Regions from separate parts of the Arthrobacter sp. AOP29-A2-19 genome, predicted to be linked through region 1. Evidence: riboswitches for the same ligand, from Rfam matches in the RefSeq annotation. Region 1 holds a riboswitch; each other region holds the start of a gene.
What was found. A riboswitch is a leader RNA that binds a small molecule or an ion and turns the genes downstream of it on or off. The one in region 1 is predicted to bind S-adenosylmethionine.
Positions count from the first base shown of each region.

Region 2: it holds a riboswitch for S-adenosylmethionine, as region 1 does, so the genes downstream of both, AC3ZJJ_RS11550 (hypothetical protein) here and AC3ZJJ_RS15970 (flavin reductase family protein) in region 1, are expected to answer to the same signal.
Region 3: it holds a riboswitch for S-adenosylmethionine, as region 1 does, so the genes downstream of both, AC3ZJJ_RS14685 (ABC transporter ATP-binding protein) here and AC3ZJJ_RS15970 (flavin reductase family protein) in region 1, are expected to answer to the same signal.

Region 1 covers NZ_CM176894.1:3,451,108-3,462,403, reverse strand. Annotated here, with positions in the region: gene AC3ZJJ_RS16000 (GyrI-like domain-containing protein) at 1-345, shown strand, start outside; gene AC3ZJJ_RS15995 (SRPBCC family protein) at 355-792, shown strand; gene AC3ZJJ_RS15990 (MFS transporter) at 789-2,231, opposite strand; gene dnaB (replicative DNA helicase) at 2,234-3,610, opposite strand; gene AC3ZJJ_RS15980 (DUF1801 domain-containing protein) at 4,116-4,559, shown strand; gene AC3ZJJ_RS15975 (hypothetical protein) at 4,590-5,036, shown strand; gene AC3ZJJ_RS15970 (flavin reductase family protein) at 5,094-5,600, opposite strand; SAM riboswitch class IV at 5,651-5,766, opposite strand; gene rplI (50S ribosomal protein L9) at 5,925-6,377, opposite strand; gene rpsR (30S ribosomal protein S18) at 6,393-6,632, opposite strand; gene AC3ZJJ_RS15955 (single-stranded DNA-binding protein) at 6,696-7,292, opposite strand; gene rpsF (30S ribosomal protein S6) at 7,335-7,640, opposite strand; gene AC3ZJJ_RS15945 (acyltransferase family protein) at 7,895-10,018, opposite strand; gene AC3ZJJ_RS15940 (GNAT family N-acetyltransferase) at 10,092-10,694, opposite strand; gene AC3ZJJ_RS15935 (M18 family aminopeptidase) at 10,720-11,296, opposite strand, start outside.
Region 2 covers NZ_CM176894.1:2,497,109-2,508,404, reverse strand. Annotated here, with positions in the region: gene AC3ZJJ_RS11570 (DEAD/DEAH box helicase) at 1-2,341, opposite strand, end outside; gene AC3ZJJ_RS11565 (LOG family protein) at 2,409-3,671, shown strand; gene AC3ZJJ_RS11560 (SRPBCC family protein) at 3,701-4,144, shown strand; gene AC3ZJJ_RS11555 (VIT1/CCC1 transporter family protein) at 4,141-5,271, opposite strand; gene AC3ZJJ_RS11550 (hypothetical protein) at 5,508-5,819, opposite strand; SAM riboswitch class IV at 5,832-5,942, opposite strand; gene AC3ZJJ_RS11545 (sodium:solute symporter family protein) at 6,030-7,511, opposite strand; gene AC3ZJJ_RS11540 (cupin domain-containing protein) at 7,704-8,279, shown strand; gene AC3ZJJ_RS11535 (hypothetical protein) at 8,300-8,830, opposite strand; gene speB (agmatinase) at 8,998-9,984, shown strand; gene AC3ZJJ_RS11525 (thiamine pyrophosphate-binding protein) at 10,011-11,296, shown strand, end outside.
Region 3 covers NZ_CM176894.1:3,189,311-3,194,694, forward strand. Annotated here, with positions in the region: gene AC3ZJJ_RS14670 (AmiS/UreI family transporter) at 1-601, shown strand, start outside; gene AC3ZJJ_RS14675 (FmdB family zinc ribbon protein) at 635-922, shown strand; gene fmdA (formamidase) at 1,001-2,257, shown strand; SAM riboswitch class I at 2,467-2,556, shown strand; gene AC3ZJJ_RS14685 (ABC transporter ATP-binding protein) at 2,562-3,392, shown strand; gene AC3ZJJ_RS14690 (aliphatic sulfonate ABC transporter substrate-binding protein) at 3,469-4,509, shown strand; gene AC3ZJJ_RS14695 (ABC transporter permease) at 4,506-5,360, shown strand.

The sequences.
Region 1 (11,296 bases):
CTGACACCGGTCGGACCCGCGTTCGGCCTGTACACGCGGATGCCGAGCGACACCATGGACCTCGAGGTGGGCTTCGCGATCGACCACCCGCTGTCCGGGGATCACACCTTGGACGACGGGACGGTGGTGCACGCGTCGGTGTTGCCGGGAGGTTCCGCGGCCACGGTCTCCCATCTGGGAAGCTACGAGCAGCTGAGCGGGGCATGGTCCGGTCTGATGGACTGGGTCCGGGACAACGGCCGCACGCCCGGCCTGCCGTTCTGGGAGGTCTACGTCACGGAACCGTCGCCGACCGCGGATCCCTCGAGCATGCGAACGGACCTCTACCTCCCGGTCGACCGGTAGCGTTCGGTCATGGACTTCAGCCACGAAATCATCGTCAATGTGGCGCGCGAGCGCTTCATCGAACTCTTCGACGACCCTGACAACCTGCCCAAGTGGCAGGAGGGACTCGTCGCCTTCGAGCCGCTCGGCGGGACGCCTGGCCACCCCGGGGCCACGTCCAAGCTGACGTTCAAGCGGGGCCGGGGCACCATGGAGATGGTCGAGACCATCACCCGCCGGGAAATGCCCGACGCCTTCGACGGCACCTACGACGCGCGCGGCGTCCACAACATCAGCCGCAACGAGTTCCACGAGGCGGGGCCCGGCGCGACGAGGTGGGTCGCGCACAACGTCTTCGAATTCCGTGGGGCGATGAAAGTCATCGGCCTGCTGTTCGGCAAGTCCTTCCCCAAGGAGAACCAGAAGTTCATGGAAGCGTTCAAGGCCTTCGCCGAGCGCGCCGCCTAAGAGGCGGACCGGCTTGTGGCCGCTCCCCGGGGAGCGGGACCAACAACGCGCCCCGACAGCACGAACGCCAGGGCGGCGCAGAAAAGGGTCAGCGCGAACACCGCCGGGAAGGGAAGCCCGGCAGGAGCGAAGGCCGCGAAGGCGAGACCCGTCGCCGCGAGCGCGAGCGCCGCGCCGAGAGCGTCGGAGATGGACAGCGCGGAACTGTTGAACCCCTGGTTCGCCGGCGTGGACAGCGAGAGAGTCATCACGCTGAGCCGCGGGTACACGAGCCCCATGCCGGCACCGGCCAGCGTCCAGCCGGCCACCACAACGGCGCCGGGCAAGTGGGCGGCCGAGGCGGCCAGGACCACGGCTATCGAGGCCGCGACCGTTGCCGCGCCAACGCGCATGGCCACCACGTGCGGCAGTCGATCGCCGAGCCGGCCCTGCACGGCCGACGCCGCGGCCCAGGTCAGGGCCGATCCCGTCAGTCCGAGCCCGGCGAGGGCGGGCGGGAATCCGTAGTTGTCGGTCAGGAGATAGGGGACGTAAACCTCCGCGCCCATAAACCCGGCGGAGACCAGGCCGCGCACCAGGACGACGGAAGGCAGTCCCCTGGCGGCGACCAGCGTGCCCCGCGGAACCAAGGGGCGGACGGCCCAGAGGGCGACGGCGGCGGCCGCCACGGCCAGGAAAGGGCCTGTCAGTGGAACCGCCCCGAGCCGGTCGAGGCCCAGGACGGCGGCCGCGGCCACGCAGGACCAGGCCAGCCGGGCCGCCGCCAGGCGACGACCAGCTCCGGCTCGGAGATGTTCCGCGCCCGGCCCGCCCGCACCAGCAACCGCACCGGCCCTACCCGCCGCCGGCCGCGGCAGGGCCGCCAACGCCGGGCGAACCATCAGCGTCGCCGCCGCCACGAGGACAACGACACCGAGGAACACCCACCGCCAGCCGATCGTGTCCGCAACGATGCCGGCGGCGAAGGGCCCAATCAACGAGGGGATGACCCAGGCGGCCGCGAACGCGGCGAAGATCCTCGCGTGCAGGACGGGCGGGTAGAGCCTGGCCACCAGGACATAGAGCGCGACCGTCACCGCGCCGCCGCCCAGGCCCTGCACCAGCCGGCCGAGCACAAGCGTCTCCATCCCGCCGGCGAAGCCGCAGACGAACAGCCCCGCGACGAACGTGGCCACCGCCGCGTAGAGGGGGCCTGTGGGGCCGGACCGGTCCGACCACGTGCCCGCGGCGACCATGCCGACGACGGAGGTCGCCATCGGGCCGGCGAAGGCGAGCGCATAGAGGGCGGCGCCGCCAAGCTCCGCGCTGACCACGGGCATAACCGTCGTGACGGCCAGCGTCTCGAACGCGGAGAGGAATACCAGCGCAAAGGAGCCGACCGTGCTCCAGACCAGCCCTCGACCAAGGATGCCGGAGGGACTCGGCGCGTAGTTGGTCACGCCTAGAAGCCCCCGCCGCCTTCGCTGGCCATGTTGTTGAAGCGGGAGTAGTGGCCTTGGAAGGCCACAACCATGGTCTTGGTCGGGCCGTTGCGGTGCTTGGCCACGATCACGTCCGCCTCGCCGGCGCGCGGGGATTCCTTGTCGTAGATGTCCTCGCGGTGCAGGAGGATGACCATGTCCGCGTCCTGCTCGATCGAGCCGGACTCGCGGAGGTCGGAAACCATCGGCTTTTTGTCCGTGCGCTGCTCCGAACCACGGTTCAGCTGCGAGAGCGCGATCACCGGGACGTCGAGCTCCTTGGCCAGGAGCTTGAGCGCCCGGGAGAACTCGGAGACCTCCTGCTGTCGGGACTCGACGCGCTTCCCCGAGCTCATCAGCTGCAGGTAGTCCAGGACCACGAGCTTGAGGTCGTGCTTCTGCTTCAGGCGGCGGCACTTGGCCCGGATCTCCATCAGCGACATGTTCGGGGAATCGTCGATGTAGAGCGGGGCGTCGTTCAGGCGCCCCATGGTGGTGGCGATCTTGCCCCACTGCTCGTCCTTGACCGTGCCCTTGCGGAGATCCTGCAGGCCGATGCTGGCCTCCGCGGACAGCAGGCGCATGGCGATCTCGTTCCGCCCCATTTCCAGCGAGAAGAACACCGTGGTCAGATTGTGCTTGATGGCGGCGGAACGCGCGAAGTCCAGCGCGAAGGTGGACTTGCCGACCGCGGGGCGCGCGGCGATGACGATCATCTGCCCGCCGTGCAGGCCCTGCGTCAGTTCGTCGAGTTCGTAGAAGCCGGTTGGCACGCCGATCATGCCCTCTCCGCGGCTGCCGGCGGACTCGATCTCGTCGACCGTCCCCTCGATGATGTCCCGCAGGGCGACGTAGTCCTCCGCCGTGCGCCGCTCGGCCACGGCATAGATCTCCGCCTGGGCCTGGTTGACGATCTCGTCGACCTCGCCGTCCTGCGAGTAGCCCATCTGCACGATCTTCGTGCCGGCCTCCACGAGGCGGCGCAACACGGCACGCTCGCGGACGATCTCCGCGTAGAAGCCGGCGTTCGCCGCCGTCGGAACCGACTGGATCAGCGTGTGGAGGTAGGCGGGCCCGCCGATTCGGGAGATCTCGCCGCGTTTGGTCAGCAGGTCGGAGACCGTCACGGCGTCGGCCGGTTCGCCTCGGCCATAGAGGTCGATGATCGACTCGTAGATGGATTCGTGCGCGGGCCGGTAGAAATCGACACCGCGGAGGACCTCGACACAGTCCGCGATCGCGTCCTTGGAGAGCATCATGCCGCCCAACACACTCTGCTCCGCCACGAGGTCCTGCGGCGGGGTGCGTCCGAAGTCGGACTCCCTCGATCCCTTGGGCTCCGCTTGCGTCAAAGACACGGCACTTACCTTCCAACTGAGCGCGGAGCGGCCTGCGGTGCGCTCCGTTGTTTCCTCCAGTATCCCAGCGGCTTCCCACGCCCGGAGAATGTTGTGCACAGCGCTGCGGGGGGATTGCCGGGTATCCACATATGGACCGGAGACCTTGTCACCATAGACCCTTAAATGCCCACACCCAAGGCACTTATCCACAGCCCGTGTGGAGAACCTGTGTGTTTAGCGGCGTGTTGTGTGCACAGACTGGGGACGAACCTGTGGATGAAAAATTTGTTTCAGGAATAATCGCGCTCTGACTAGGCACTTCTTTGTACACACCCCTTGTGAGGAAAGTTTTTTTATCCCAACATTCACCCGGCACTTGGATGTTTACTGGCGAGTAAACCGGCACGTGTGAGACTAGTTACCCACATATCCCCAAGTTATCCACAGACACGCCGAGGATTGGCCCCGACGGCCCGCGCGAGCCGTTCTTGTTGCCCGTGTGGGGCACTGCGATACTGGGCCCATGACCGAAGTCAAGACGGCCCCGCGTTCCGCGGATCCACGGGAATTTGTTGCCGCCCTCGAACACCCGGTCCGCCGGTCGGACGCCGAGTACCTGATGGAGATGATGGCGGACGTCACGGGCCAGCCGGCGATCTTGTGGGGACCAAGCATCATCGGATTCGGCGCCTACCACTACCGCTATGCTTCGGGCCGCGAGGGCGACGCCTGCGCCGTGGGGTTTTCGCCGCGCAAGGCCAGCCTCTCCCTCTACGGACTGACCTACGGCCCCGACGCCCCGGGGATCCTCCCCCTCTTGGGCAAGCACAAAGTGGGGGCCGCCTGCCTCTACGTGAACAAGCTCGCGGACGTCGATCTCGACGTCCTGCGCGGACTGACGGCGATCGGCTACCGCCACGTGATGGACAACCTCCATAACGCCGGCGCGGCCCACCCCTCAACCTAACGGCGCACGGCGCCACAGAGGAGCACAACCATGTTTGGACTGACCCTGCCGGAGTTGCTTGTCACGGTGTTGGTGGTCGGGGCGCTGCTCTGGTTGCTCGTGGCCGCCATCGCGTCGAGGCCGCAAAACCAGACGAACGAGGCCGATCTCTACATCGCACGGCTCAACGAGGCGGCGGCACAACAACAGCGGCAGGAGACGGAGCGTGCCGACAAGATCCGCCAGGCCACCATGGCCCGCACGGCAGCGGCGGCCCGCACCTCCACGGGCAGGAACGGACAGGGCGCAGCCTCGTCTGCCAGCCGTGCCGCCACCGCCCGTGGCTCCGCGCAGGCGTCCGGGGATCCCGAGTATCTCGAGACGGTGCAGCTGATCCGGGCGGGGAAGACGCTGGAGGCGATCCGGAAGGTAAGGCGGGACACGGGCATTTCCGTGGCGGAGGCCACCAAGTTCGTGAACTCTCTCCGCGCCTCCTAGGGTGGCCGCCGCACCCGGTGCTCCGGCACCCGGCTGCGTGTGCCTGGAGGCATTGACCTAGACCAGTGCGGCTTCCTGAAGCCTGCGGAACTCGGACCCGTGGAAGACCAGTGGCTCGTTGGCGTCACCGTGTGTCTCGTGTCCGTGCACGCGCAGGATGACCACGTGGTGGTCGCCCGCCGGCACCTCCTGCTCCACGCTGCAGTCGAGCCACAGCGCCGCGTCGTCCAGGAACAGCGCACCGTCGTCGGTGGATTCGAGTTTGAGCCCCGCAAAGCGGTCGCCGCTCCGCGAAGCTATCTGGCGGCAGACCCCCTCGTGACGCTCTCCCAGAACCGAGACGCCAATCCTTCCGGCGGCGCGCACGATCGGCCAGGTGCGGGACGTGTTCTGCACCGCGAACATCACCAGCGGCGGATCCAGTGACACCCCGACCGTGAAGGACGACGCGATGATCCCCTGCGGCTTGCCGTCGATGATGGCGCACAGGGCCGCGATGCCCGAGGGAAAGCGTGCAAAGGCCTTGCGGAGCGAATCTGGCTGGAGGTTTTCTGTCAGCGGCATGACGTTCCTTCGGCGTAGTGCACACCGCTGCGCCAGAGATGCGCCCGCGGGTGCGGTACTTGCCACGCCGGTGTATCCGGGCGGCCGAATCATCACCTGGAGCACCCCACTACCTTGAGAGGGTTGCCGTCCAACTAGCCAGGGCTTCGCGTTGGCACTCTTGATTCACCTACAACGCTAGGCTTCCCCCTTGGACGAGGTCAAAAGTCCGGCGCAACATTTCGCAAGGAAACGCGAAAGGGCCCCGCCTTGCGGCGGGGCCCTTTCACGGTCTACCGGGCGCTGCGTCGGAACGTGTTCCGTCGCCGTGCTCGGCTACTATTGCTACTTTGCCGCGACGACCTGAAGGTCGAGCGTGGCGGATACGTCCTCGTGCAGTCGCACGGTCGCCTGGTAGTTGCCGGTCGACTTGATGTGTTCCGGCATCTCGACCTTGCGCTTGTCGATGGAGCCGAGGCCCGCGGCCTCGACTGCCTTCGCGATGTCCTCGGCCTTGACGGTACCGAACAGACGACCGGACGCGCCGGCCTTGACGGTGACCTTGACCGGCTTGGCGGACAGCGAGGCAGCAAGCTGCTGCGCGTCCTCCAGGTTCGCAACGGCGCGAGCGGCACGGCCGGCCTTGATGGACTCGACCTGCTTCTCGCCACCCTTGGTCCAGGTCAGGGCGAAGCCGCGGGGAAGAAGGTAGTTACGGGCGTAACCGTTCTTCACCTCGACAATGTCGCCTGCTGCACCGAGACCGGTGACTTCGTGGGTCAGAATGAGCTTTGCCATGTTGGTATCCCTTCCTTAGCCGCGGCCAGCGCCGGAGTAAGGCAGCAGGGCAACTTCGCGCGCGTTCTTGATGGCCTGGGCGATCTTGCGCTGCTCCTGGACGGTGACGCCAGTGACGCGACGCGCACGGATCTTTCCGCGGTCGGAGATGAACTTGCGCAGCAATGCGACGTCCTTGTAGTCGATGACCTTAACGTCAGCGGCCTTAAGGGGGTTGGACTTTGGTTTGGGCTTACGGAGTTCAGCCTTAGCCATCGTGGAGCTCCTTTGATCTGGTGGAGCCCGCAGAAAGGTTCTGCGGGATGGTGAATATGTTTGTTAGAAAGGCGGTTCGTCGGAGCCGGGGTTGTTGCCCCAGCCACCGCCGCCGGAGGACGACGAGGCCCACGGGTCTTCCGCCGGGGCGTTCCAGTTTCCACCGGAGTTACCGCCCGCGTTTCCGCCCGAGTTCCCGGCGTTTCCGCCACCGAACCCGCCGGACTGGCCCGCGTTGCCGCCGCCGAATCCGCCGGAGTTTCCGCCGCCGAAGCCACCGCCTCCACCGCCGGAGCGCTGGGTGCGGGTGACCTTGGCGGAGGCGTACCGGAGCGAGGGGCCGATTTCGTCGACCTCAAGCTCGGAGACGGTTCGCTTTTCGCCTTCCTTGGTTTCGTAGGAACGCGACTTCAGCCGACCCTGGGCGACTACTCGCATGCCCTTGGTCAGCGTCTCGGCGACATTCTCGGCAGCCTCGCGCCACACCGATGCGCGGAGGAACAGCGTTTCGCCGTCCTTCCACTCGTTGGTCTGGCGGTCGAAGGTCCGCGGGGTGGAAGCGATGGTGAAGTTCGCCACCGCCGATCCCGACGGGGTGAAACGAAGTTCCGGGTCACCGGTGAGATTACCGATGACCGTGATGATGGTCTCGCCTGCCATTGGTGCCTCCTGTTGTCGGTCTCTACGTGAGGGAGCCGCAGACTACTCTGCGGAAACCTTCTGCTCTTCCGGACGGGTGATCTTGGTGCGCATGATGGTCTCGTTGAGAGACAGCTGGCGGTCAAGTTCCGCGGAAGTCGCCGGGGTGGCGGTGAAGTTGACGACGGCGTAGATGGCCTCGGTCTTCTTCTGGATTTCGTAGGCCAGACGACGGCGGCCCCAGATGTCGACGTTGTCGATGGTCCCGCCATCGTTGCGGACGACGTCCAGGAACTTGCCGAGAGTCGGCTCCACGGTACGCTCATCGACCTCGGGATCGATCAGTACCATCAATTCGTATTTACGCATGTGAACCCACCTCCTTTGGGCTAAACGGTCACGGTCTTTCCGTAACAGGAGGTTCTTTGCGTTGGCTGGCGCCACGCCCGACTGCGGGCACGGCGGAAACAGCCTGAACCATCCTACCGGATGTCCGAAGCCCACCCTAACGCCGGTCCCGGCGGCGGCGGCGCCGTCACGGCCGCCCTGTGGAAGGCCGCGCAGCGCCCGGGGATGTGGAGGGCGATGCCCCGCCGCCGGAGGCGGAGGATCCGCGGCGATGGCTAGGGCTTCAGCCCGTCCGCCCGCATCGCCGCGAGGAGGCGTTCGGTGAAGACCGGGACCAGCGTCCGCACGTAGGTGTCGGACAGGTGGTGGTGGTCCCGGTAAACCAGCACGTTCCCGATCAGGGCCGGACAGAAACCGTCGACGCAGAACTGGTCCGTGAAGTCCAAGACGTTCGCCCTCGGCTCCCGCCGGCCGGCCTCGAGGGTCGCGTCCGTGTGCTCCAGCGCGTCGGACTGCGACCGCCCGCAGTCCTCGGGGCTGTCCGGGTTCGCGGCCACGCAATCGCGCGGATATTCGTCGCGGCCCGGCCGGGGATTGTCCACGATCGGGTACACGGGAATTCCCGCGTCCTCGAGCGCGGACCAGTACTCGGCAAAACCGCCGGCCGCGTCCCCCGCGAACGTGGAACCCGCCCAGTTGCCCGTCACCACAGCGTCAACGTCGCCGCGCTCCACGATCCTCCGCAGCGTGGCCGCGTTCGCCCCGGCGCAGGAGATCCCGCCCTCCACTTCGGCCGTCCGCCTGGCCGCACTGAACGGGCAGGAGGACTTCAGATAGGTCACCAGCGTCCAGCCCCGCTCCTTGGCGGCCTCCGCCATGGCCTGGTACCAGTGGCCAGCGTGGGAGTCGCCCACCAGCGCGACGGTCAGGCCGCCAGCGGAGTTCCCGAACTCGCACTCCTTGGTGGTCGGTGCAGCCGGGTCCTGAACACACTCGCCCAGGGCGGGACGGTCCGCCGGGGCGGCCGCGGGGGCCGGCACAATGGCGCGGCTGCCGCCGGCGTAGGCCGGGGCTCCGGCCGGGATGGACCCCGCCCCCAAACCGGATGGAGGCGCCGCCAAGAGCTGCTCGGCGGCGGCACGCTCGGCCGCCAGCAGGCGTTCCTGCCGGATGCCCGGCACGGTGGACAGCGAAGCCACCACCGCCACCGCGACGGCGCCGGCAACGAGCGCCGTCCGCGTCGAGCGGACCAGCGGCGCAAACGTCCGGGCCGGCACCTCGATCCAACGGTGGCTCGCGGCGGCGAGCAGCAGGGACAGCGCCAGAAGGCCAAGGCTCTCCCACGGGCCCGGATCACCTCCGGACACGGTTGCGTGGAAGACCACCGCGGGCCAGTGCCAGAGATAGAGCGAATAGGAGACGTTGCCCGTCCACTGCACCGGGCGGAGGTCCACGACGCGGTGCACCGACAGGGCGCCGGCCGTGCGGCCGGCGAGGATCACGGCGACGGTTCCCAGGACCGGCAGGGCGGCGGCCGCCCCGGGGAACGGCGTTCCGGCGTCGTACAGGAACGCTGAGGCCGCGATGGCCGCCAGGCCGGCCAGGGCCAACAGGCTGCGGGACGTGCCACCGGTTGCCCACCGGGGCGCCCGCCACGTGGAGTGGGAACCCCGGAGAATACCGGCGGCGAGGAGTCCTCCCGCGCCCAATTCCCAGACGCGCGTGGGAGTCACGAAGTAGGCCGCCGGATCGCCGGCGGATGTCAGCGCGATGCTGTGGGCCAGCGAGGCGCACACCACCACGCCGAAGATTGCCAGCGCTATTGACGGCATCCGGCGTCGATCCCCCAGACGGCGGGCCGCGCCCGGCGAGCCCGCGCCCGCCCGACGGCGCAGCGCCAAGGCCGCCGCGGCCACAACCAGTAACGGCCAGACCAGGTAAAACTGTTCCTCCACGCCCAGCGACCAGAAGTGCTGCAGTGCCGTGGGCGGATTTTCCGCCGCGAGGTAGTCGACCGAATCCGCGGCCAGTACCCAGTTCTGCACGGAGAACACGGACGCGAGCGCCTGCCGTCCCACGGTCTCCCACTGCGTCGACGGGGAGAGCGCGAGGGACAGCGCAACGACGGCGGCAATGGTCGCCAAGGAGGCCGGCAGGATGCGCCGCACGCGTCCGGCCCAGAACCGCGGCAGGTCGATCCTTCCCGTTTCCCCGGCCTCACGCAACAGGTGTCCGGTGATGAGGAAACCGGAGATCACAAAAAACACGTCGACGCCGACGAACCCGCCCGGAACGACGCGCGGCTCCAGGTGGTAGGCGACGACGAGCAGGACCGCCAGGGCTCGGAGGGCCTGAACCTCCGGGAGGAATCGCCGTGCCGGCCGCTGTGGTTCGCTCATGGCCAGCAATCCAAGCAGAGGCCGGTGAACGCGCGGTTAAGCCGGGGTGGCCGCCGGCGGCGCTCACGGCGGACTAGGCCGAGTCCGCGTCCACCCAGTCGCGCAACAGCGCGCACATCGTGATCGCGTCGATGCGCACGCCGTCGAACACGTGGGCCGCCATGCGGCGGCCCTCGACCACGAAGCCCGCCTTTTCGTAGACCCGCAGCGCACGGGGATTGCACGAGTAGACCTCCAGCCCGATCCGGAACAGGTCGGTCTGCGTGAACGCGTACTCGAGCAGCAGGCGCACGGACGCCGTGCCCAGACCCCGGTCGCGGCCGGCGGGCCCCAGCAGGATGCGCAGGTTGCAGGCCTGGTTTGCCGGCTCCCAGTCGTTGAGGACGATCTCGCCGACACATGTCCCGGTGGCCGTGTCGACGACGGCGAGGTCGAGCCGGTCGGCCTGCTGCGCACGCGTTCGGTACCACTTCCGCGTCCCCTCGTCGAGGACGGGGGTGGCGGAGGCGAGCTCCCCGGTGCTGTGGACGCTGCCGGTCAGCCGCAGCACGTCCGGGTCGGCGAGGATGGGTCCCATGGCGTCGATGTCCGCGTCCGTGAACGGGCGCAGCAGGAACCCGTCCCCCCGCAGGGTCGGCTTGTGCGTGAAGATGGTCTCCGGCTTCACCTTGGACATGCTCGCTCCCGGTGGTTGTGGATTGTCAGTCCCGGAAAAAGGCTTCGGCTACCTTGGACAGGCCCAGCGGGTCCTCCACGCCGCACATCTCGCGCGCGGAGTGCATCGAGAGCAAGGCGATGCCGACGTCGAGCGTGCGGATGCCGAGTCGGGTCGCCGTGAGCGGCCCGATCGTGGAACCGCACGGCAGCGCGTTGTTGGAGACGAACTCCTGGTAGGGGACGCCGGCCCGGTCGCTCAGGCGCGACCAGAGGGCCGCGCCGTGCGCGTCCGTCGTGTAGCGCTGGTTGGCGTTGATCTTCAGCAGCGGCCCGCGGCCCGGCAGCGGGCGGTTGGCCGGATCGTGCCGCTCGCCGTAGTTGGGGTGCACCGCGTGCCCGGCGTCGGCGGAGACGCACACGGAGTCCGCGTAGGCCCGGGCACGCTCGTCGGCTCCCGCGCCCAGGCCTGAGGAGACGCGTTCGAGGACCTCCTGAAGGAACGGACCGCAGGCGCCGGAGCGCGACGCGGAGCCCACCTCCTCGTGGTCGAAGGCCGCCAATACCGCGATGCGGTTTCCTCCCCCGGCGGAGCGGTGCCGGATCAGGGCGGCGAGCGACGCG
Region 2 (11,296 bases), 950 kb from region 1:
ATTCATCCGCCAGCGACGCGAGCGACCGCGGCGCGCGCGCCTGGGTGTCGGCGACGATCGCGACCTTGAGGTCCGGCGCGAAGCGCGCCGCCTCGTCGGCCCAGTTGGACACCACAGAGGTCGGCGCCACCACTAGGAACGGCCCGGGGACCAACGACGTGGACGACGCGGGTGCCCCCGCGGCCGCGGCCGCGACCTGGCCCGGCGACGGCGGTGCCGCCGACCCCGCCGTCGCCCACTGCTCTTTCGCGTGAAGAATCAGGGCCAGGGTCTGGATCGTCTTGCCGAGGCCCATGTCGTCGGCGAGGACACCTCCGAGGCCGTTGCGCCAGAGCATGGCCAGCCAGTCGAATCCCTCGCGCTGGTAGGGCCGAAGCTCCGCGTGCAGGCCCGCCGGCAGTGCGACCGGGCCGGTCTCGGCCACGTTGAGCAGCGAGGCAACGCCCGTGTACCAGGAATCCGGGCCCTCCGTGTGGGCGGCCAGTTCGTCGAGCTCCTCCCAGAGCGAGGCCTGATAGCGCGTGATGCGCAGCTCGTTGGGCTTGTCGTGCAGCTGCGAGGCCTCCGTGACAAGCTCGCGGAGCTTGTCGAACAGCGGGTGCTCGAGCGAGAAGTACGTTTTGTCCGGCAGCAGCATGCGCGTCTGCCCGCGGGAGAGCGCGCGCAGGATGTCGCTGAACGGCAGCCGGCGCTCGCCGACCGCGATGACGAGTCCCAGGTCGAACCAGTCGCGGCGCTCGGATTCGACCGTGGTGATGGTCAGCTCCGGCGCCTCGGTCAGCTCCCGGTATTCGGGTTCCTTCCCCGTGGCGACGACGTCGACGCCCTCCAGATCCTTGAGGGCAGGCAGGATCCTGCGGACGAAGTCGACCGTGTCCAGGCCGCGCAGCGTCCGCGGCGCCAGCACACGACCGGCCAGGGCGGGGGACTCTTCGAGAACGGCCAGGGCGGCGTTTTCGAGGGCGGTCTCCGCCTCCGCGTCGCGCGTGTCCGCGTCCACGGGCACCGGTCCGTAGTCGAAGTCCCAATCCAGCTCGGCGGCGTCTCCGCCGGGGTACTTGACGCGCAGCAGGAGCTTCGGCGGAAGGATGTCTGGCAGGGCGACCGAGCGGTCCGGGCTGACGACGGCGATGCGGCGGCCCAGCCTCGGATACACCTTGGCGATGAAGTCAGGGACGTCGGCGGCAGGGACCTCGATGGACTCCGGCCGCCTGAGCAGCTCCAGTTCGGTGGGGTCGAGGCGCCCCTCGACCGGGGACAGGACGATCAGCGAACCGTCGGCGCTGCCCGCGTACACGCCGTGGTTGCCGATGGCGCCGGCCGGGACCTGCGGCTCCAGGGCCACGACCTGGCCGTCGATGGACAGCGTGGGAACCAGCGACAATCCGGAACCGTCGCCGCCGTCGCCGTCGCCGTCGGATTCCGGGCGGAAGGCGGACAACGCGACGGCTGCCGGCGAACCGAGCACAACCGCGGTGTCCGCGCGGCTGCCGATGAGGGCGATGCCGAGCTCGGCCGATTCGCCCAGCAGCGCCCAGAACAGCGGCGAACTAAACTCGTCCAGGTACAGCCAGTCGTTGTCCTCGCCGAAGTAGAGCTGCCCGTTGGCGCGGTAGAGCGGCACAAACTGGCAGAACCAGCGGTGCTGCTCCGGGTCGAGGTTGAGCCCGTAGGTCTTGAAGCTGATGGTGTTCCAGCGCAGGTTTCCGCGGACCCACCGCCCGTTCCCGGACTGGACCATCGGCCGCACGCCGAGGCGCCAGCGGTGGGCGGCGGCGCGCTGGTGCCCGACGCCGGACCCCGGCGCCCATTGGCGGTGTGCCTGAAGCGTGGTGTCTTGCAGCTCGAACTGCAGGGCCATGGACTGAACGTGCACCTTGTCGCCGGGCTTTTGGCCGCGGTTGGCGGCCGCGGCGGCCGTTGCGGTGGCGGTGGCAGCCCTCGCGCCGGCGCCGAGCAGGCCGTTCAGGCTCTCCTGCCAGGCCGGTGCCGCGGGGGCGGCCGCGGTGTTTTCGAAGAAGACGTCCCGCGAGCGCAGGTGCAGCGTGTTGGAGTGAATCATCAGGGCGGCGCCGTGTTTACAGTTGGTGCCCACCGGGCAGCTGCAGCTGCTGCCGGAGACCACCCACGCGTCCTTCTTGCGGGCCAGCGAGACCGAGCAGCTGTAGGCCGGGATTTCCGTTCCCTGGACCCTGCCGGTCAGGCGCTCCGCGGAAGGGTCCCACGCGAAGTCCCTGATGTGTTCCGTGTTGGCATAGGCCTTGCCGCGGGTGAACGCTGCGCCGCCGACGACACGCAGGATTTCACGTGCGTCGACGAGGGGAAATTCGGGTTCGGCCATCCTCCTATCGTTTCACGCCCGCGCCGTGCACGACGAACCGGCGCCGTCGCCGTCATAGGGTGGCTGCATGAACGCGTCGCCGGCCCTGCACCCCGTACCTCGCCAGCTGGACATCGACTCCCTGGAGTCCTTCGATTCCCACGCCGGGGCCAGCCTCGGCAGGCCGCCCGGGCGCTCCCGGGGAGTGATGAGCGGATGGCACGTCCAGTCGGTTGACCTGCGCGGGCGGGCCGCGTCGCTGCGGGGCCTCGATCCGGCCGGCGCCGTGTTCATGGGGTGCTCGCTGCCTCCGGGCCTCGAGGAGTCGCTCCGCTCGCGTGGCGGCCTGGTGTTTCCCGCGCTGCCGGGCATCCCGTTCGAGACCCGCCGCGCCGGCCTTTACACGGCCGGCGAGCTATACGCGGGCATCGACGAGGCGGAATACGAGTCGACGCCGGACGCCAGGCTGTACGCGTGGGGCCACCAGCTGCTCGGCGGTGCTGTTGGCATCGGTGGAGGGCCCGGCGTCCTCGACGCGGCGCAGGCGGTGAGGCTGCGCGGCCACGCCGTGGAGGTTGAAGACAACGCGACGGACCAAGACCTGGCCGTCGCGTCCGCCCTGGCCGCGACCCTGCACGACCACGCCATCGGGACGGCGTTGGACGCCGCACTCGCCGGGGACTTGGCGGGACGGCGGCTGGTCGGCGTGATGGGCGGGCACCGCGCGGCCCGTGGATCCGCCGAATACCGCGAGGCCGTGCTGCTGGGCCGCGGGCTGGCGGGGGCCGGCTACACGGTCGCCACGGGAGGCGGTCCGGGCGCGATGGAGGCGGCGAACCTGGGGGCGTATCTGGCCGCGGCCACCGGCGGCGAGCTGGAGGACGCTCTGGTCACGCTGGCCGCGGCGTCGTCCTACCGCCCGTCCGTGACCGCCTGGGCGCGGGCCGCGGGCGAGGTGCTGCGGCGCCACCCGCGGGGAACCGCGAACCTGGGGATCCCGACGTGGTTCTACGGCCACGAGCCGCCAAACCTGTTCGCGACCCACATCGCGAAGTACTTCGCCAACGCGATCCGCGAAGCCGTCCTGTTGGCCAAGTGCGACGGCGGCATTGTGTTCCTCCCCGGGGCCGCGGGCACCGTGCAGGAGGTCTTCCAGGACGCCTGCGAGAACTACTACGGCACCCCGGACACGATCCGCCCCATGGTGCTGGTCGGCGTCGAACACTGGACCACGCGGTTGCCGGCGTGGCCGCTCCTGCGGGCGCTGGCGGCGGAGCGCGAGATGGCGGGGTCGGTCCACCTCGTGGAGACGGAGGCCGAGGCCGTCGCCCTCCTGGCGCGTCTCGGCTAGCTCCCAACCGCCGGCCCTACACTGGGGCGATGGACACCTCCCCCTTTCTCCAGTCGCGCCAGAGATTCGTCCCGGCGCCGCCGTCGGACGTGTTCGAGCTCCTCGCCGACCCGGCCATGCACCCGGTGATCGACGGCTCGGGAACGGTGCGGGCCGCCCGCCCCGACGGCCCGGCCCGGCTGGGTCCGGGCGCCGAGTTCGGCATGGACATGCGACTGGGGGTGCCGTACCGCATCAGCAACACGGTGGTTGAGTTCGAGGACGGCCGGCGGATCGCCTGGCGCCACTTCAGCGGCCACCGCTGGCGCTACGAGCTGGAGCCGGCCGACGGCGGCACACTGGTCCGCGAGACATGGGACGCCAGCCGGCTCAAACACAAGTGGGTCCTGCGCGTGATGGGCTTCACCAGAAACACCCCGGGCAACATGGAGCGCACGCTCGAGCGCCTGGCCGGCCACTTCGAGGGCCGTTAGGCGATGCTGGTCCCGAAGAGCAGCCCGAGCGCGTAGGTCACGGCGGCCGCGCCGAGGCCGATCGCCAGCTGGCGCAGTCCGCGTTTGGCGGGGGAGGCCCCGGAGAGCAGGCCCACCACGCCGCCCGTCAGCAGCAGCGCCAGTCCCACCAGAACGACGGCGACCAGCACGGCGGTCCCGCCGGTCAGTCCAAGGATGTACGGCAGGATGGGGATCAGCGCGCCGGAGGCGAAGAAGCAGAAGCTGGCGCTGGCCGCGCCCAGGGCCGATCCCACGGTTTCGTGGTCCGCCGCGGTGTCCGCCTCGCGCTCGGGGTGCAGCGACAGCGACGGGTTGCAGTCGCAGCTGAAATAGCCCATCCGCTCCGCGGCGCGGTGCTCGGCGTCCTCGTCGCTCATGCCGCGGGCCTTGTAGACCAGGACCAGCTCGTTGGCGTCGAGGTCCAGGTCGGGTGCCGCGGAGAGCGTGACCTGCGTGGGCTGCGAGGCGAAGAGCAGCTCGCGCTGGGAGCGCACGGAGACGTATTCGCCCGCCGCCATGGACAGGGCCCCCGCCAGCAGGCCGGCGACGCCGGAGAACAGCACCAGCGCGTTGGAGACTCCCGTGGCGCCGATGCCCATCACCAGCGCGAGGTTTGAGACGAGTCCGTCGTTGGCGCCGAACACCGCCGCCCGGAAGTTCCCGGAGAGCCGGTTGCGCCCGCGCGTCGCCAGGCCGCGGACCACCTCCTCGTGCACCAGCTCGTCGGCGGCCATCTGGCGGGTCGCGTCCTGGTCCACGGCATAGGGGGAGTTTCCCTCGGCCCGCTGGGCCAGCGCCAGCACAAAAACCGAGCCGAAGTGGCGGGCCAGGAAACGGAGCAGGATCCGCCGAATGGACGGGCGGACCTTGCGGTCCGCGCGCTCGCCGAGCATGGTTCGCCAGTGCAGTTCGTGGCGCCGCTCGGCTTCGGCGAGGCCCAGGAGGATCTGGCGTTCCTCGCCCTCGCGGTTTGCCGCCAGTTCGCGGTAGACGGCGCCCTCGGCGCGCTCGTCGGCCAGGTACTTGCGCCAACGGCGGACGTCGCGGTGGGTGGGGGTGCGGGAGACGGCGGCGGTCTCGACCGGGCTGGATTGGTCCGGGGTCATCAGGGTCCTTGGGTTCGGTTCGTGTCCCGATTGGTACTCGGGAGGCAACGGCCAAGGAATGTTTGGGGTACGGCAAACCTCGGACCGCCGCCGGCGGGCCGAAGGTCTCGCTCGCCCGGACGCCTGGTCCGGGTGGACTGCCGGGTCACGCGCGGTGACCAGTATGTCGACAAGTCCGCTGCCGCCGTCGTGCCCGTTGCCGGGCCGGGGCGGGCCTGGAACTACTCCCCTTCAGCCTACGAGTATACCCGGGGCGGGCCGTCGGGCGCGGACGGGCAGGTCCAGGAGGGCCAAGGCGGTCGCCGAACCGTGCGGCTCCCCGTGGCGGCGGTCCGGACGGTGAGTGTTCCGCTGCGCGGATCAAAGCGCGGCCGGCCGACGGCGTTGGCCAGGGCGTCGGTGAGCGCCCGGGGTCCTTCGGCCAGGTAGTGGTGCCACCGTCCGTCCACGCGGAGGGAGACGGTGCCCAGGGTGGAGTCGAGGATCGGCACGACGCCGACACCAACGTCACCGTCGTCGTCTTTCTGGCGTGGCTTGCTGGCGGTCACGGGCGGCCTTCCGGTGGACTCTTGCCGCGGGCCCCGCCGCGGCGGCCGCTTCCTCATCCGAACCACCCGTGAACCCGGGGTTGGTGCGCGGCCAGTCGGAGCTTGGCGCCGCATCTCGTGAAGCTGCAGAAATCGTAACCCCGCGCCGGCCGGTGGCCGGAGCGGGGTTACGCGGGTTGGCCGGAGGGGCCGTGTGCGTTGGGCGGCGCGCTACCGGGCGCGGTGCTCCTCGAATTGCACACCCTCGACGTCCACGCGGCCGGCGACGCGTTCCCGCCAGGCGTGGGCGACCTCCTCCCGGGTGGCCGGGGTCAACAGGCTGGCCGCCACGTAGACGACGATCGACGCGGCCAGGCCGAGGTAGATCGGCTCGTTCGCGTAGATGCCGCCGTACTGCTCCTCGGCATTGATCTCCAACACGATCATCGTTGTCAGGGTCACGACGGTTCCGGCGGCCATGGACAGGGCGGCGCCGATCCCGTTGCCGCGCCTCCAGACCAATCCGCCCAGGATCGCGACGAGCAGGCCGCCGACCAGAATGTCGTAGGCGATGGTCAGCGCCGCCACGACGTCCTTGACGATGATGGCCAGGACGATGGAGACGACGCCGAGGCCCAGCACCCAGTAGCGGTTCGCCTGCACGTCGTGCTCCGGGTTCCGGCCCGAGTTCACGTCGATGGTCTTGCCGAACCAGCCGGCGACGAACGGCGTGACGTCGGTGCGCGCGACTGTGGCGGCGGCGATCAACGCGCCGGAGGCCGTGGACATCATCGCGGCGACCGCGGCCGCGAGGACCAGTCCGCCGACCGCGACGGGCAGCAGGTTCATGGCGACCTCCGCGTAGACCACGTCCTTGCCGAGGTTCGCGACGTCGATCTCCGGCAGCGCCACGCGGGCGGCCATGCCGATCACCGCGCCGGCGATGCCGTAGAGGACGCAGTAGATTCCGGCCGTTGCGCCGCCCCACCGGGCCACCGTAGGGGTCTTGGCCGTGAAGACGCGCTGCCAGATGTCCTGGCCGATCAGCAGTCCGAGCGTGTACACGACGAAGTAGGTGACGATCGTCTGCGCGCCGATGCCGTCCCACTGGAAGAAGGACGCCTCGACTCGGTCGCGGATGCCGCCGAAGCCCCCGGCCGCGTTGAGCGCGAACGGCAGCATCAGCAGGAAGACGCCGACGGTCTTGATCACGAACTGCACCTGGTCGGCCAGGGTGATGGACCACATGCCGCCGATCGTGGAATAGACCAGCACGATCGCGCCGCCGATGGCGATGGCGAGCCAACGTTCCCAGCCGAACAGCACCACGAAAATCGTGGCGTAGGCGCCGGTGGAGGTGGCGCAGAGCATCAGCGTGTACGCGAGCATCACGATCGCAGAGGTGTTGGTGGCGTTCTTGCTCCCGTAGCGCAGGGTCAGCATCTGCGAGACGGTGTAGATCTTCAGCCGCTGGAGCGTCGGCGCGAACAGCAGGCTCAGGAGCAGGACGCCGACGCCGATCGCGATGACCAGCCACGCGCCGGAGATGCCCCACCGGTAGCCCAGGCCGACGCCGCCGACCGTGGACGCCCCGCCGAGCACGACGGCGGCCATGGTTCCGGTGTAGAGGAAGGGTCCCAGGCGGCGACCCGCCACGAGGTAGTCGGAGGAGTTCTTGGTCCGGGACTTGCCCCACCAGCCGAAGAGGAGCATGGCGGCCAGATAGGCGATGACGATTGCTGCGTTGACGAATTCCACGGTTGTGCCCTTCGGGAACGGGGAGAGGGGATTTCATCTTGGTAAACAGATGTTGCCCGCTAGGTTAGATGTGATCGGGGTTACCCGTCAATTGACCTAAGCTGGATCACAATCTATTTGCCCCTTTGAGCCCCGGAGACGCCGACGATGAAGGCCCTGCCCGTCGAACCCAGCAACGAGCCCGTGGCCATCGGTTCGCGCATCCGCGCCGCCCGTCACGCGCAGCGCCTGACGATCGAGCAGGTGGCCGCGTCCACCGGCCTGACCAAGGGCTTCCTTTCACGGGTCGAACGCGACCTGACGTCGCCGTCCGTCGCTTCGCTCGTGACGCTGTGCCAGGTGCTGTCCGTCTCCGTGGGGGAGCTCTTCGCCCAGCCGGAGACGCACGTTGTCCGGCTGGCCGACGCCCCGCGCATCTCGCTCGGCGGGCAAGGGATTGTGGAGCGGCTGCTGACCGCGCGCTCCGAGCGGCGCCTCCAGGTGATCCGCGCGGTGGTCGAGCCTCGCGGGAAGGGCGAGGCCGAGCTCTACTCGGTGGACTGCGAGGCGGAGGTGCTGCACGTCGTCTCCGGCCGGTTCGTCATCGTCTTCTCGAACGAGCGCTTCGAACTCGAGGCCGGGGACTCCGTGACCTTCCCTGGGCGCGAGCCCCACTCGTGGGTCAATCCCACGGACGAGGAGACGGTCGTCATCTGGACGCTCGTCCCCGCCGCGTCCCGCTAGGATCCGGCCCTAGTCGGGCGTCAGCGCCGCAGCGCCGCCGGCCGCGGGAGGTCCATTGCCTCCAGCAGGTCGCCCAGCAGGCGGTCGAGCTCGAAGCCGGCCTGCGTGACCTTGTTGATTCCGAAGCCCGCCAGCTGGACTCCTGGCTGCTCGAACGTCAGCACCGTGCCGCCCCGTCTCCCTGCGTGCATCTCCAGCCGCAGCGGAAAGTGGACCATGGTGGCCGGATCGTACCGAAACAGCTGCGCCTGGATGGTGAGGCTGCCGAGCAGGTAGCTGACGCTGTCGGTTCCGCTGCCCGCGAGCCGCATCAGCCGGCCGGGGTCGTTGGTGGCGACGCGGCAGAGCCCGTAGAGGGCCGCGGCCTCGGCGCCGCGGCGGAGGGCGTCCCAGCCGGCGGCCTCCGCGGCCGGGTCCGGCAGGCCGTCGAGGTCCAGCGCCGGAACCAGGTTCTCCAGGCTTCGCCGCAGATCGCGCAGGGACGCCGGGGTGGAGACGGAAATGCGGCGTGCGGAGTACTCGGTGGTGGTCTCGCTGGCCTCGTAGCTCACGGTATCCAACCTATGCGATGCTCGGACCTTGACCGTGACGTACGACGCAAATAGCATTGAAGAAAACGAATGTTGCCCATTTGGCAACATGGGTGGGCGGTGCCCGGCAGGACCGGCCGCCGCCCCGCACACCGATTCGGCGCCGTCAGCGCCACGCGAGGAGAACCATGGAAGAGATCCGCATCGAGGCCAACGGGAACATCGGGCCGATCGACTCCGCCCGGATCCCCCGCTTCGCCGGCGCGGCGACCTACGCCCGCCTGCCGCGGCTGGACCAGGTGGGCGCGGCCGACATCAAGGTGGTCGGCGTCCCCTTCGACGCCGGTGTCTCCTACCGCCCCGGGGCGCGCTTCGGAGCCAACCACGTGCGGGAGTCCTCCCGCCTGCTGCGGCCCTACAACCCGGCCCTGGACGTCAGCCCCTTCGAGAACGTGCAGGTTGCCGACGCCGGGGACATGGCGGTTAACCCGTTCAACATCAACGAGGCGATCGAGACCATCCAGCACAACGCGCTGGACCTCACGGCGGACGGCGCCTCCCTGCTGACCATCGGGGGGGACCACACGATCGCCCTTCCCCTGCTGCGCGCGGCCGCGGAGCGCGCGGGGGAGCCCGTGGCCATGCTGCACTTCGACGCGCACCTGGACACCTGGGACACGTACTTCGGTGCGGAGTACACGCACGGCACTCCCTTCCGGCGCGCGGTCGAGGAGGGCATCCTGGACACGGAGGCCATCTCCCACGTCGGCACGCGCGGGCCCCTCTACGGCAAGAAGGACCTTGACGACGACCGTCGCTTCGGCTTCGGCATCGTCACGAGCGCCGACGTCTACCACCAGGGCGTCGTGGAGGTGGTTGCCAAGCTCCGCGACCGCATCGGCAACCGCCCCCTGTACATCTCGGTCGACATCGACGTCCTGGACCCGGCGCACGCGCCCGGCACCGGAACCCCGGAGGCCGGCGGCATCACGAGCCGGGAACTGCTCGAGATCCTGCGCGGGATGCGCGGGATGAACCTCGTCGGCGCCGACGTCGTCGAGGTTGCGCCCGCCTACGACCACGCGGAGATCACCGGCGTCGCGGCGTCCCACGTGGCCTACGACCTCGTCTCCCTGATGGCGGACAAGCGCGCCACGGAACGGAAGGACGCCTAGTGAACACGAACCAGACCACCGGCACCCTGGTCGGCGCCCCGACGTCGGCCCTCGCCAAGGAAAACCGCAACGGCGGCGACCTGGTGATCGAGACCCTCGAGGCGTTGGGGGCGCGCACCGTTTTCGGGATACCCGGGCAGCACGCGCTGGGACTCTTCGATGCGCTCTCCCGCTCCGGGCTGCACTTCGTCTCCTCGCGCGTGGAGAACAACTCGGCCTTCGCCGCAGACGGCTACTCCCGGGCCACCGGCGAGGTCGGGGTCCTGTTCCTCTCCACGGGCCCGGGCGCGCTGACTTCCCTGGCCGGGCTGCAGGAGGCCTACGCCACCGGCGTTCCCATGGTGGTTGTCGCCAGCCAGATCCCACTGGTCGGGCTCGGCGCGCGGCGCAAGGGGATGCTGCACCAGCTGGACGACCAGAAGGCGTCCGCCGCCAACGTGACGAAGAGCCAGCGCACCGTGCACCACGCGTCAGGCATCCCGTCCGCCATCCAGGACGCCTGGGCGGACGCGATCACCGTGCCGCAGGGGCCCGTGTGGGTCGAGGTGCCGCAGGATGTGCTGCTCGCGCCCGTGTTTGTCCCGCCGGTCGCCGACGCCCTCGCGGAGGCGTACGAGCATCCGCCGCGGGTGGAGCTCATCAACGAGGCCGTCCGGTGGCTTGCCGAGGCCAAGCGGCCGGCGATCGTCGCCGGTGGCGGAGTCCGCCGCGCGGGGGCCAGGGCGGCGCTGCTGAGCGTGGCGGAGAAGCTGCGCGCCCCGGTGGTGTGTTCGCCCGGGGGCAACGGCGCGTTCCCGTGGGAGCACCCGCTGAGCCTGCAGTCGTGGGTCGAGGACCGGCATGTGACGGAGGTCCTCGAGGAGGCCGACGTGCTGATCGTCGTCGGATCTTCGCTGGGGGAGGTGACCTCCAACTACTTCACGCTGGAGCCGCGCGGCCACCTCATCCAGATCGACGCCGAGCCGCGCGTCCTGGAGTCCAACCGTCCCGCGCTGGGAATCCGCGCAGACGCCCGCGCCGCGCTGGAGTACCTGGACAAGGCGCTCGGCGGGCCGGACGGGGACGGCGGCCCGGACTGGGGCGGCAAGTCGCCGGAGGAGGTTGTGGAGTCCACGCTGGCCAAGGTGGTGGCCAGGCTCGATGCGCAGGACCTGGGCAAGGAACGCGCCTTTATGGCGGACATCCGCGCCGCCGTGCCGGACCCGATGCAGACGTTCTGGGACATGACGATCTCCGCGTACTGGGGCTGGAGCTGCTGGGACGCGCGGTCCGGGGAGTTCCACTCTGCGCAGGGCGCGGGCGGCCTGGGCTA
Region 3 (5,384 bases), 260 kb from region 1:
TGTCGGAGCCGTGTTGTTCATCAACGGCCTGATGCTCATCGGCAAGGTGCCCGGCAAGTCCGCGGCCATCATCAACTTCTTCGTCGGAACCATGCAGGTGGTCTTTCCGACCATCATCATCGCCCAGTCGGGCGGGGACCCGGCGACCATCCTCGGCGCCTCCGGGCTGTACCTCTTCGGCTTCACCTACCTCTATGTGGCGCTGAACCAGATGTTCGGCCTGCCGGGCGAGGGGTTGGGCTGGTTTTCGCTCTTCGTCGCGGCATGCGCGGTGACCTACGGGGCCATCAGTTTCACCGTCTCCAACGACCCGGTGTTTGGGGTCGTCTGGATCATTTGGGCCGTCCTGTGGTTCCTCTTCTTCCTGCTGCTGGCGCTGGGCAAGGACTCGCTGACGGAGACCACGGGCTGGTTCACGATCATCGTGGCGCACCTGACCGCGACCATTCCGGCCCTCCTGCTGCTGTCCGGCACCTTCGTGTCCACTCCCGCCAACGCCGTGGTGATGGCCGTTGGGGGCATCGCCGCGCTCGCCATCGCCTGGTTCCTGGGCCGGCGCGCGTCCGTCCAACGGGAGTCGGCGGCGGCCGCGCACGCCTGACACCCACGCCCACCACAAGAGTTAGGAGCGCCGATGCCCCTGTACGAGTTCCGCTGTCCCGAGGGAACAACACTCGAGGGGAACTATCCGATGGGCTCGGTCCCCGAGGACGTCCCCTGCCCGGAATGCGGAGCGCCCGCGCGGCGGCGAATCTCCGCCGCCCGCCTGTCCATCGCGGGCGGCTCCGCGTTCGGACTCGTCGAATCCACGCTGTGCAGCGCCCACGAGCCCGAGGTTGTGTCCTCGCTGCCCGGGCGCGGCCGGCGTCCCGCCACGCGCACCACCACCAACCCGCTCCACCGAAAGCTGCCGCGTGACTGACGGCGGCATGCCCCAGCGGGCCTTCCCCACGGGGGGCCCGGACACCAGTTCCACCCGATCGTGAAGGAGAAAAGCGCCATGCCTGAAGTCATTTTCCGCCTCGATTCCAGCAAGAAGTTCGAGGAGCAGGAGAAGGTCGGACACAACCGGTGGCACCCGGAGATCCCTCCGGTCGCCACCGTCAAACCCGGCGACTCGTTCCGCGTCGACTGCCGCGAGTGGTTCGACGGCGCGATCGTCAACGACGACTCCGCCGACGACATCCTCAATGCCCCGCTGCTGACCGTGCACAAGCTCAGCGGCCCCTTCGCCGTTGAGGGCGCGAAACCGGGCGACCTGCTGGTGGTGGACATCCTCGACGTCGGACCCATCCCCCAGGAGGACTCGGGCCCGCTGGCCGGCCAAGGCTGGGGCTACACCGGGATCTTTTCCCGCAACAACGGTGGCGGCTTCCTGACGGACCAGTTCCCCGATGCGTACAAGGCCATCTGGGACTTCACCGGACAGGTGGCCACCTCGCGGCACGTCCCCGAGGTGTCCTACGAGGGACTGATCCACCCCGGGCTGATGGGCACCGCACCGTCCGCGGAACTGCTGGCCAAGTGGAACAAGCGGGAGGGCGACCTCATCGCAACCGACCCGAACCGGGTCCCTCCCCTGGCCCTGCCGCCCGAGGGGGAGCACGCGGTCCTGGGCGGACTGGCGCGCGGGGAGTGGGAGCGGGTCGGCGCCGAGGCCGCGCGCACCGCGCCTCCCCGGGAGAACGGCGGAAACCAGGACATCAAGAACTTCTCCAAGGGAACGCGGGTCTTCTATCCGGTGTTCGTCGACGGGGCCAACCTGTCCATGGGCGACCTGCACTTCTCGCAGGGCGACGGCGAGATCACCTTCTGCGGCGCGATCGAGATGGGCGGCTTCCTGGACCTGCGCGTCGACGTGATCAAGGGCGGCATGGAGACCTACGGGGTCAGTGAGAACGCCATCTTTATGCCCGGCCGCGTGGACCCCCGTTACAGCGAATGGCTGGCCTTCTCCGGGACGTCGGTCACCCTCGACGGCGAGCAGAAGTACCTGGACTCGCACCTGTCCTACCAGAGGGCGTGCCTGCACGCGATCGACTACCTGACGAAGTTCGGCTACAGCCGCGAGCAGGCCTACCTCCTGCTCGGGTCGGCCCCGATCGAGGGGCGGCTCTCCGGCGTCGTGGACATCCCGAACTCCTGTTCGACCGTCTACCTGCCCACCGCGATGTTCCACTTCGACGTACGGCCCTCCGCGGCGGGCCCACACCGGATCGACCCGGGCATGGGCGCTCCGCGCTCGGCAAACACCTAACCCGGCATCGGCGGCAAGGTGCCGCCCGCGGTCGGTGAACGACGGCGGGCGGCACCTTGTCGCGTGCGGTGCCGGCCGCGAAAACCGGCAGCATGCCAGCGCACGGTCGAAGCTTCTTCGATTCCTGGGCCCATCGCCGTGTTACGTCGAATATGTCACCCATGCTCGAAAACTTGCCCACGGCCCGCGCATGCCGTTTAGTTGACTCATTACCATCCCGAGCGGCCGAGAGATCTGGCTCGACGACGCCGCAGCAACCACCCCTCGGGGGCCGGTGCTACCGCCAGTACCGATGGAGATGAGCATGACCACCACAATTGCGCCGGGCGCACGCGCCGGCGCGGCGCCAGCCGGGGAACCGGGCTCCGCGTTTGCCGTTTCCTTCACGGGCCTCAGCCGCGCCTTCGGCGAGGGATCCGAGCGCCGCACCATCTTGGATTCCATCGACTTCGACGTCGCGGCCGGCGAGGTCCTCGCCGTTCTGGGCCCCAGCGGTTGCGGCAAGTCGACGTTGCTCCGGGCAGTGGCCGGCCTCGACCGGCCCACCAGCGGCGAGGTCTCCATCGGCGGACGTGCCGTCGACGGACTCGACGACCGTTCCGCCGTCGCCTTCCAGGAGCCCCGGCTGCTCCCGTGGCAATCGGTCCGGCGGAACGTCGCCCTCGGCCTGCCCCGCGGGACGCCCAAGGCGGAGGCCGCGGAACGCGTCGCGGAACTGCTGGACCTCGTCGAGCTCTCGCACTACTCCGACCACCGGCCGCGCGAAATCTCCGGCGGCATGGCGCAGCGGGCGTCGCTGGCCCGCGCCCTGGCCCGGCGGCCGGGCGTCCTGCTGCTGGACGAGCCGTTCGGCGCCCTGGACGCGCTGACCAGGCTCAAGATGCAGGACCTGCTGCTGGACATCCACCACGCCCACCCCTCCACCGTGCTGTTGGTGACGCACGACGTCGACGAGGCGCTCCAGCTCGCGGACCGGGTCGTCGTCCTAGGCAGCGTTCCCGGAATCCAGGGGGCGGGCATCACGCAGGTCCTCGAGGTCCCCGGCGAGCGCCCCCGGGACCGCGCCTCCGCCGAACTGGCCCGCCTGCGCTCCTCACTGCTGGAGAGCCTCGGCGTCGACTCCCACCGCCGCTAGAGCCCCACGCCTCGTCCCCGAACATCCCGCCGACGCCGACGCGCGCCCCCGGCGGCCCCACCAGATTGGACACACCATGATCCGCACCACCCTGTCCCCCGTCTCCCGCCGCCGCTTCCTGGGCCTCGGCGCGGCCGGCGCCGCCGCCGCCCTCCTGACCGCCTGCGCCGGCGAGGGCTCCGGCTCCGAGGCGGGGGGAGCCGCCGAGACCCTGAACATCGACTTCGCGACCTACAACCCGCTCAGCCTGGTCATCAAGGAGAAGGGCTGGCTCGAGGCGACCCTCAAGGACCGGGGCGTCACCGTGAACTGGGTCCAGTCGGCCGGGTCCAACAAGGCCAACGAGGCGCTCCGGGCGGACGCCATCCAGGTGGGTTCAACCGCCGGTTCGGCCGCGCTGCTGGCCCGCTCCAACGGTTCGCCGATCAAGGTCATCAGCCTCTACTCGCGGCCGGAGTGGGCGGCGCTAGTGGTGCCCAAGGGTTCTTCGATCAAGTCCGTCGCAGACCTGAAGGGCAAGCAGGTCGCCGCCACCAAGGGCACGGATCCATACTTCTTCCTGGTGCAGTCACTGGAGGAGGCCGGGCTGTCCATCAACGACGTCACGGTCCAAAACCTCCAGCACGCCGACGGCCGCGCCGCCCTCGAAAACGGATCCGTGGACGCCTGGAGCGGACTGGACCCGATCATGGCCGGCGCCGAGCAGGCCGGCGCCACGCTGCTCTACCGGAACCTGGCCTTCAACACCTACGGCTTCCTCAACGCCACGGAGAGCTTCATCGCGGAGTCCCCCGACCTGGCGCAGACGGTCGTCGACGCGTATGAGAAGGCCCGCGCCTGGGCGGCGGAAAACCCGGAGGAGACCGCCACGATCCTCGCCGGCGTCGCGTCCCTGGACCAGGAGGTCGCCGACAAGGTGATCCTCGAACGCTCCAACCTCGACGTCGACGGCGTGCCGGGCGCGGCACAGACGAAGGTCCTGGCGACCGTCGGCCCGATCTTCGTCGAGACCGGAGACGTCACGGACCAGGGCAAGATCGACGAGGCCGTGGCCAGCATCGTCGACGACACGTTCGCGAAGAAGGCCGACGCCTCCACCATCAAGGACGCCGCGTGACGGTCGGCCCCAACACCAGCACGGTCGCCGAGGAGGCGATCGCCCGCGGCGGCGCCCCGGGCCCGGCCCGGTCGGTGCCGGCCGGACGGCGGCCCCGCGCGGCCACCGCGCGCCGGGTGGCGATCGGGGCCGTTGTGCCGCTCGCGCTGCTGGCGCTGTGGCAGACGGCCAGCACTCTCGGCTGGGTGTCGGCGGTGGCGCTTCCCCCGCCGGGTTCGGTCCTGGCCGCCGGCGCGGAGCTCTTCGAGCGCGGCGAACTGACCCGGCACATCGGGATCTCACTGCAGCGCGTGCTGTTGGGCTTCGCCGTCGGCGCCGTCCTCGGGCTTGCGCTCGGCTCGCTCGTGGGCCTGTCCAAGTGGGCGGACTCCCTGCTCGGGCCCACCATCGGCGCGTTTCGCGCCGTTCCTTCCCTCGCGTGGGTCCCGCTGCTGATCCTGTGGATGAAGATCGGCGAGGACTCCAAGGTGACGCTGATCGTCATCGGCGCGTTCTTCCCGATCTTCACCACGGTCTATCTGGCGCTACGGCACGTGGACAAGAACCTGGTGGAGGCCGCGCGGGCCTTCGGCGTGAACGGACTGCGGCTGTTGACCACCGTCCAGCTGCCCGCCGTGGTGCCGGCGATCTTCTCCGGACTCCGGCTGGCGTTGGCCCAGGCGTGGCTGTTCCTGGTCGCCGCCGAACTGATCGCGTCCTCCATGGGGCTGGGGTTCTTGCTGACCGACTCGCAAAACAACGGCCGCACCGACCGCCTGCTGCTGGCGATCATCCTGCTCGCGGTGATCGGCAAGACCACGGACGCGTTGCTGGGGATCGTCGAGCGCTGGGCCGTGCGCCGCTGGGCCTAGCCCCGCACGGCCCGGGGGCGAATG